2 regions of the Marinobacter sp. M1C genome follow, and region 2 is predicted to be linked to the other one. Evidence: predicted binding sites of a transcription regulator. Region 2 holds the regulator's gene; the other holds the start of a gene.

Evidence for each region. Region 2 encodes sigma-54, which starts transcription at its own class of promoters, with help from an activator protein. Its sites were predicted from a motif close to ANTGGCATNNANNTTGCTNT; they were not measured.
Region 1: a site for sigma-54 is predicted at 2,024-2,043, ahead of glnA (glutamate--ammonia ligase). Genes of this name have one in related genera too.

The regions. Positions count from the first base shown of each region.
Region 1 covers NZ_CP092289.1:764,699-768,899, reverse strand. The annotation lists gene typA (translational GTPase TypA) at 1-1,661, opposite strand, end outside; gene glnA (glutamate--ammonia ligase) at 2,197-3,600, shown strand; gene MIH19_RS03705 (DUF4124 domain-containing protein) at 3,797-4,201, shown strand, end outside.
Region 2 covers NZ_CP092289.1:3,134,400-3,138,600, forward strand. The annotation lists gene lptB (LPS export ABC transporter ATP-binding protein) at 1-499, shown strand, start outside; gene MIH19_RS14700 (RNA polymerase factor sigma-54) at 670-2,202, shown strand; gene hpf (ribosome hibernation promoting factor) at 2,246-2,545, shown strand; gene ptsN (PTS IIA-like nitrogen regulatory protein PtsN) at 2,631-3,098, shown strand; gene rapZ (RNase adapter RapZ) at 3,151-4,035, shown strand; gene MIH19_RS14720 (HPr family phosphocarrier protein) at 4,043-4,201, shown strand, end outside.

The DNA of each region.
Region 1 (4,201 bases), 2.4 Mb from region 2:
ACTTCGTCTTTGCCAGACGCGCGCATGTTATCCAGCTTCTTGCCCTTGGTCGGGTTGATCACCAGATCGTTGTCGCGGCTGTGAATACCACACAACTGGCCTTCGTAAATGGCCTGACCCGGGTCAAGGAAAAGCTTGCCACGGCTTTGCAGGGTTTCCAGCGAGTAAGTCAGCGCTGTACCTGTGGCCATGGAAACCAATACGCCGTTCTGGCGACTGGTGACATCACCGGCCTTGATCGGGCCGTAATGGCTGAAGGTCGAGGTCAGAATACCAGTACCCGATGTCATGGTCAGGAACGAGTTCCGGAAGCCAATCAAGCCACGGGCCGGAATGGTGTACTCCAGGCGCATGCGGCCTTTACCATCGGGAACCATGTTGGTGAGCTCGCCCCTGCGCAATCCAAACTGCTCCATCAACGGGCCCTGGTGCTGCTCTTCAATGTCGACGATGACATTTTCATAGGGCTCTTGCTTTACGCCATCCACTACCTTGATGACCACTTCCGGGCGGCCTACGGCCAGCTCGAAGTTTTCACGACGCATGTTTTCAATCAACACCGACAGGTGCAGCTCGCCACGGCCAGACACCTTGAACTTGTCCATGGTGTCGCCGTCTTCAACCCGCAGGGCTACGTTGTGCAGCAGCTCTTTTTCAAGGCGGTCTTTGATGTTACGGCTGGTCACGAACTTGCCTTCTCTACCGCAGAAGGGCGAATCGTTGACCTGGAACGTCATGGATACGGTGGGCTCGTCAACCGTCAGCGGCGGCAAAGCCTCTACATTATTGATGTCGCACAGAGTGTCGGAGATGTGAATCTGGTCCAAACCGCTGATACAAATAATATCGCCGGCCTGGGCTTCGTCTACTTCAACCCGATGCAGGCCGGAGTGGCCCATGATTTTCAAAATACGGCCCTGGCGCTTTTTACCGTCGGCGCCGATGGCAATCACCTGTGTGTTGGTTTTTATCTTGCCGCGGGCAATACGACCAATACCAATAACGCCCAGAAAGCTGCTGTAGTCCAGCTGCGAGATCTGCATCTGGAAGGGGCCTTCACGGTCAACATTAGGCGCTGGCACGTGGTCAACGATGGCCTGAAATACCGGGTCCATGTTGTCGACCAGATGCTCGTGCTCCAAGCCGGAAATGCCGTTCAGCGCACTGGCATAAACAATCGGGAAGTCCAGCTGCTCGTCGGTAGCGCCAAGGCTGTCAAACAGGTCAAATACCTGCTCTACAACCCAGTCCGGGCGGGCGCCCGGGCGATCAATTTTGTTAACGATAACAATCGGACGCAAACCCGCAGCAAAAGCTTTCTGGGTTACAAAGCGAGTTTGTGGCATAGGGCCGTCGATGGAATCAACCACCAGCAGCACACAATCCACCATGCTCATTACACGTTCCACTTCGCCGCCAAAATCGGCGTGCCCCGGAGTGTCTACGATGTTGATGTCGTAGCCGTTCCATTTCAGCGCGGTGTTTTTGGCCAGAATGGTGATGCCACGCTCTTTTTCCTGATCGTTGGAATCCATAACGCGCTCGCTTTCGAGCTCTTTACGGTCCAGGGTGCCAGAGAGGCGCAGCAGTTTGTCGACCAGCGTGGTTTTACCATGGTCAACGTGGGCAATAATGGCGATATTACGAAGCTTCTCAATCACAACTTTAGTCCTGCGGCGTGCTTACAATGACCTGAGAGGGCGTTAAGAAGGCTGGGCCTCACCTGGACCGTCTCAAATCTATAAAATGAACCCATTCGCTGGCACTGGGCGTGGCCAGACTCCGGCACAAGGTAATCGCCAGAGCAATGAGGGTCGCGCATTATAGCGAAAAGTCGGTTTCGATAATATGCGCGTGAATGTTTATTTCTTAAACAATTTACGCACCAGTATTGGGCGAAAAAGCGAAAGCCGCACAAATGTGGTGCGAGGGTGACTGTTCACAGACCTTAGGCAGCGCTTACACCCTGCGCGCTAGCCCGCCATTCTGTAGAGTTCAGGCCCATAGGCTTGGCCACATTAAAACTGGCAAGCTGTTTGCTTGGCATTGTGCAAAGGCCGAATCAGAGCCCGTGACAAGGCGACTTGCGGCGGCTCAAAAGGCAGGTAACTCACACAGACATTTGCTAAGCTTTGCAAATCCTGAAACAAACATCCTGAAACAGATTGGCTTTCACCCCCCCAACGGAGCATGCAGATGTCCAAAACCATTGATTTGATCACTCAGCACGATGCGAAGTGGATCGACCTACGCTTTACCGATACTCATGGCAAAGAACACCACGTCACCATGCCGGCCACCGAAGCGTCTGAAGACTTTTTCATCGACGGCAAAATGTTCGATGGCTCTTCAATTGCTGGCTGGAAAGGCATTAACGAATCCGACATGATTCTGATGCCGGATGACAGCAGCGCAGTGGTTGATCCCTTCACCGAAGAATCCACCGTTAACATCAGCTGCGACATTGTGGAACCCACCACCATGCAAGGCTACGAGCGCGACCCTCGTTCAGTAGCACGCCGGACCGAGGAATACTTGAAGTCTACCGGCATTGCCGACAGCGCTTTGTTTGGCCCTGAGCCCGAATTCTTTGTGTTTGATTCGGTCAAATGGAAGACCGATATGCAGGGCTCCATGTACGAAATTCACTCCGAAGAGGCCGCATGGTCTTCAGGCGAGGATTTTGGTCGCAACAATACCGGCCACCGCCCGCGGGTAAAAGGCGGCTACTTCCCGGTGCCTCCGGTAGACAGCCTGCACGATCTGCGCGGCGCAATGTGCGGTGCTATGGCGTCTATGGGCCTGGTCATTGAAGTGCATCACCACGAAGTGGGCACCGCTGGTCAGTGCGAAATTGGCGTGGGCGCAGCTACCTTGACCCGAAAAGCCGATGAAGTGCAGATTCTGAAATACTGCGTGCACAACGTGGCTCATGCCTACGGCAAAACCGCGACCTTTATGCCCAAGCCCGTTGTGGGTGATAACGGTTCAGGCATGCACGTACACATGTCGTTGAGCAAAGATGGCAAGAACCTGTTTGCCGGCGACAGCTATGCGGGCCTGAGTGAGATGGCATTGTATTATGTTGGCGGCATCATCAAGCACGCCAAAGCGATTAATGCGTTCACCAATCCTGCCACCAACAGCTATAAGCGTTTGGTGCCGCATTATGAAGCTCCGGTGATGCTGGCCTATTCTGCTCGCAACCGCTCGGCTTCTATCCGGATTCCCTACGTGAACAGCCCGAAGGCCCGCCGTGTTGAAGTGCGTTTCCCAGACCCGGCTGCTAACCCTTACTTGGCATTTTCAGCGCTGATGATGGCTGGCCTGGACGGCATCCAGAATAAGATTCATCCTGGCGACGCCATGGACAAAGATCTTTACGATCTGCCAAAAGAAGAAGCGTTGAACATCCCAAAAGTGGCCGAGACCCTGCAAGAAGCACTGCAGTGCCTGGAAGCTGATCACGAGTTTTTGACCCGTGGCGGTGTGTTCACCGAAGACATGATTCGCGCTTATATTGATCTAAAGCGTGCTGACGTAGAGCGTATGAACATGACCACTCACCCGGTTGAATTCGAACTCTACTATTCTTGCTAAACAAGTGACGCATCGCCATTGCCCGGGCTAACCCAGAGCCTAGGCAATGGCTCATTGAAACCGGAGCGGCTGCCCATCAGCCTCTCCGGTTTTTTTATGTCTCCCATTTTTTATGTCTGTATGGCAATCGAGCGGCGTTGAAATAAAGCGCCCGGGCGCTGATAATCAAGCTCATATACAGTCCCGAGGAAAGCGTATGAAACCGGCTATTGTGATTGCTGCTGCGACCCTGTTGCTGATCAACGGAGTGGCGCAGGCCGAGGTGTATCGCCAGGTAGACGCCCAAGGCAATGTGACCTTTTCTGACCAGCCCTCTTCGGGTGCCGAAGCCATACAGGTAAGGCCGGCAACCACCATTACGCTGCCGAAAATGCAGGATTTGGAACAGCTTGAGCAACCGCAGCAGGAACAGCCGCCAAGCCCTCTTTATGAGCTGGTGAGGATTGTTTATCCGCGAAATAACGAGGCGTTCCACAGCGGCAATGGCGACGTAGAATTCAGCGTAATCAGCAGCCCGCAACTGCGCGACGGGCACAAGTACGAAGTAACCCTGGACGGCCAGCCCGTGGGCCAAAGCACGTCAGGCGCCATTTTGGTGCAG
Region 2 (4,201 bases):
CCGCAAAGGCATTGGCTACCTACCCCAGGAAGCCTCGGTGTTTCGCAAGCTCACCGTGCGCGACAATATCATTGCCATTCTGGAAACCCGTAAAAATATGAAACGGGCGGAACGCGAAGCGAAGTTAGAGGAATTGCTAGCCGAGTTTCACATCAATCACATCCGCGACAGTATGGGTATGGCCTTGTCTGGGGGCGAGCGCCGCCGGGTAGAAATTGCTCGCGCACTGGCTATGGAGCCCGCTTTTATTCTGCTGGACGAACCCTTCGCCGGGGTGGACCCAATCTCGGTTAGCGACATCAAGCAAATCATTCGCCACCTACGCGACAAAGGCATAGGCGTACTGATCACCGACCACAACGTGCGCGACACCCTGGACATCTGCGAAAACGCCTACATTGTATCCGGGGGCCATATTATTGCCTCCGGCAGCTCCGCCGAAATCTTTGCCAATCAACAGGTCAAAGAGGTCTACCTGGGCAACGAATTCCGGCTGTAATAAACCTTAAAAGTGGGCATGCGATGACATCGCCAAAGGTGAATCGGTTGATTCCCCGGCGAACTCTAGTAGACTCGGCAGAGAATTTGCTTGTGAACGCAAACCCCGGTTAGCCAACCTTTTTTCGGTGGCTGCCACGCGCCAACCGATCGAGTAATGGATTCCCAAGAATGGTGATGAAAGCTTCTTTGCAGCTCAAGCTGGGCCAGAGCCTGACCATGACGCCCCAGCTCCAGCAGGCGATTCGCCTGCTACAGCTTTCTACCCTCGACTTGCAACAGGAAATTCAGCAGGCACTGGAATCCAACCCCATGTTGGAAGCACCGGAAGACGACGATCACGGCGATGAGGAATCCACGCACGCTGACACCAACAGCGATCAAAATACGGACTCCAGCGCAACAGATGCCTCGGTGGACACCAGCAAAGACTGGGACGAAAACGAAAATGGTCCCGACTGGGCCAGCGAAAACGAAATCCCCGATACCCTGCCAGACGACCTACCAGTGGATACGGCTTGGGACGACGTATACCAATCGGCGCCGGCACCGGCCAGCAGCAATGGCGACGATAACGACTACGATTTTGAAACTCGCAACTCGCCCGCTGAAACCCTGCGCGATCACCTGGAGTGGCAGCTTAACCTGACCACCATGACGGACCGCGACCGCGCCGTTGCTCACGCCCTGATGGACGCCGTTGACGAGCGCGGCTACCTGACCAGCTCGCTGGCCGAGATTTATACCGGCCTGCAGGACGAACAAGACGACGACCCGCTGGAACTGGATGAACTTGAAGCGGTACTAAGACGCCTACAGTTTTTTGACCCACCCGGTGTGTTTGGCCGCAACTTGCAGGAATGCCTGCTAATCCAACTGAACCAGATGTCACCAGACACCCCTTGGGTTTCTCAGGCGCGCATGGTCATCACCCACTACATCAGCCTGCTGGGCAACCGTGACTACGCCCAACTGCTGCGTCGTAGCCGCTTAAAAGAAGATCAGCTAAAACACGTACTGGCGCTGATTACCAGCCTGAACCCGCGCCCCGGCGATGTGATTGACCGAACCGAACCGGACTACGTGATTCCAGACGTGATTGTGTACAAGCGCAACGAGCGCTGGCGGGTAGAGCTGAACCCAGAAATTGCACCGCGCATTCGCGTCAATGCCAGCTATGCTTCATTGATAAAGCGCGCTGATAGCAGCGCTGATAACACCTACATGCGCGATCAGTTGCAAGAGGCTAAATGGTTCATTAAAAGCCTGCAAAGTCGCAACGAAACGCTGCTAAAAGTGGCTACCCGTATTGTGGAATATCAACAGGGTTTTCTAGACCAGGGGGAAGAAGCCATGAAGCCGTTGATCCTCTCGGAAATCGCCCAAGCCGTAGAAATGCATGAATCTACCATCTCCCGGGTAACCACCCAGAAATTCATGCATACACCTCGCGGCATTTTTGAACTCAAATATTTTTTCTCCAGCCATGTCAGCACCGATGCTGGCGGAGAATGTTCTTCAACTGCCATCCGCGCCATGATAAAAAAACTGATAGCCGTTGAAACCTCCAAAAAACCGTTGAGCGACAGCAAGATTGCCGCCATGCTTGGGGAACAGGGAATCCAAGTGGCACGGCGTACCGTGGCCAAATACCGGGAGGCACTACAAATACCTCCATCGAACGAAAGAAAGCGACTGGTGTAGCAGCACCAATGTAACAACACCGATGCAATAGCAGGAGAAGCCTATGCAACTCAATATTTCTGGCCATCATGTCGAACTGACCGAAGCACTCAAAGAGTACGTGAACGAAAAGTTCCAGCGCTTGGAGCGCCACTTCGACCAGATTAGTAACACCAATGTGACTCTGCAGGTGGAAAAATTGCGCCAGATAGCCGAAGCTACCGTAAATATAAGCGGTGGCGAATTGCACGCTAAGGCCGAAAATGAAGACATGTACGCAGCGATTGACGCTCTGGTGGACAAACTGGACCGCCAGATCCTCAAGTACAAAGAAAAGCAAGTATCCCGGATGCATGGTAACTAACACCGGATACAACGCGTAAACGCTTCACGCGCTGCGGCATGGCACCATGCCGCAGCCTTTTTTTTAATGGAAGTACCGTCGACCCATGAGCGAGACATCCCTGACTATAGAAACCATCCTTGCCCCGGAACTGACACTTTGTAACGTGCCAGCGTCCAGCAAGAAAAGGGTTCTTGAGTTTATTGCAGAGCAAATTCACCTGCATAACGCCACCTTGGGCAACACTCAGATATTCAGCAATCTGATTGCCCGCGAGCGCCTGGGGTCTACCGGAATCGGCCAAGGCATCGCTATTCCCCACTGCCGCCTGGAAGGCCTGGAGCACGTTATTGGCCTTCTCATCACCCTCAGCGAAAGCGTGGACTTCGATGCCATTGACAACCAGCCGGTGGATTTAGTTTTTGCTCTGGTTGTGCCAAAAGAAGCCACCAGCGAGCATCTTGAGCTGCTTAGCCAGCTTGCAGAAAAATTCAACGACCGGGCTTTTTGTGACCGTCTGCGCCAGTCGGAAGATGCCATTACCCTATTTCAACGTATGACCTCGGGACGCTAATCTGTCTTGACCGGATCCACTTCGACCGTTCGCACTCAAAGGGGTATTAACGATGAAACTGATTATTGTTAGCGGCCGCTCCGGATCGGGTAAAAGTACCGCGTTGCACGTTCTTGAAGATCTGGGTTTCTACTGCATCGACAACTTACCCATTGGCCTTCTGTTCCCGCTGACCAAAGAAGCTGCCGCACAAGAGCCTGCCGGCCGCCTGCACAAAATGGCGGTGAGTATAGACGCGCGCAACCTGTCCGGTGAACTGGCCAATTTCGAAGATATTCACGGACGCCTGAAGGACACCGGCGTCAGCACTGAAATCATATTTTTAGACGCCGACGAGCAATCTCTGCTGCAACGCTTTCATGCTACCCGACGCAAGCACCCACTGAGCGACGATCACACGTCATTGCGCGAAGCCATTAGCTCAGAAAAAAAACTGCTGGAACCCTTGTCGAATCTGGCTGACCTTTACATAAACACCACTGGCATGGGCATGTATGATTTGCGGGACATGGTCAAACAGCGGGTGGTCGGCCGCAAAGACCAGGAACTGGCGCTGCTGTTCCAGTCTTTCGGTTTCAAGCACGGCGTACCGGTTGATTCAGACTACGTATTTGACGTGCGTTGCCTGCCTAATCCCCACTGGGACACCTCTCTGCGCAAGTTTACCGGCATGGACCAACCGGTGATCGATTTTTTGGAGAACGAACCCATGAGCGCAAAAATGGTGCAGGAAATCATCGCTTTTCTGACCTCGTGGCTACCAGCATTTTCCGACAGCAACCGCAGCTACATGACCATTTCCATTGGCTGTACCGGCGGCCAGCATCGCTCGGTTTATGTCTGCGAGCAAATGGGCGCCCACTTCCGCCAGCACAGCAACAACGTGCAAGTACGTCACTCCGAATTACTGCACCTGAACACCGTACAGGACGCCTGATTCAACCATGATCCGACGCCAGCTTTTTATCATCAACAAACTGGGTCTGCACGCCCGCGCAACGGCCAAACTGGTGGCTACAGCGTCTGCTCACCAAAGCAAAGTCAGAATCGCCGGAAAAGGCCGTGAAGTGGATGCCAAAAACATCATGCAGGTGATGATGCTG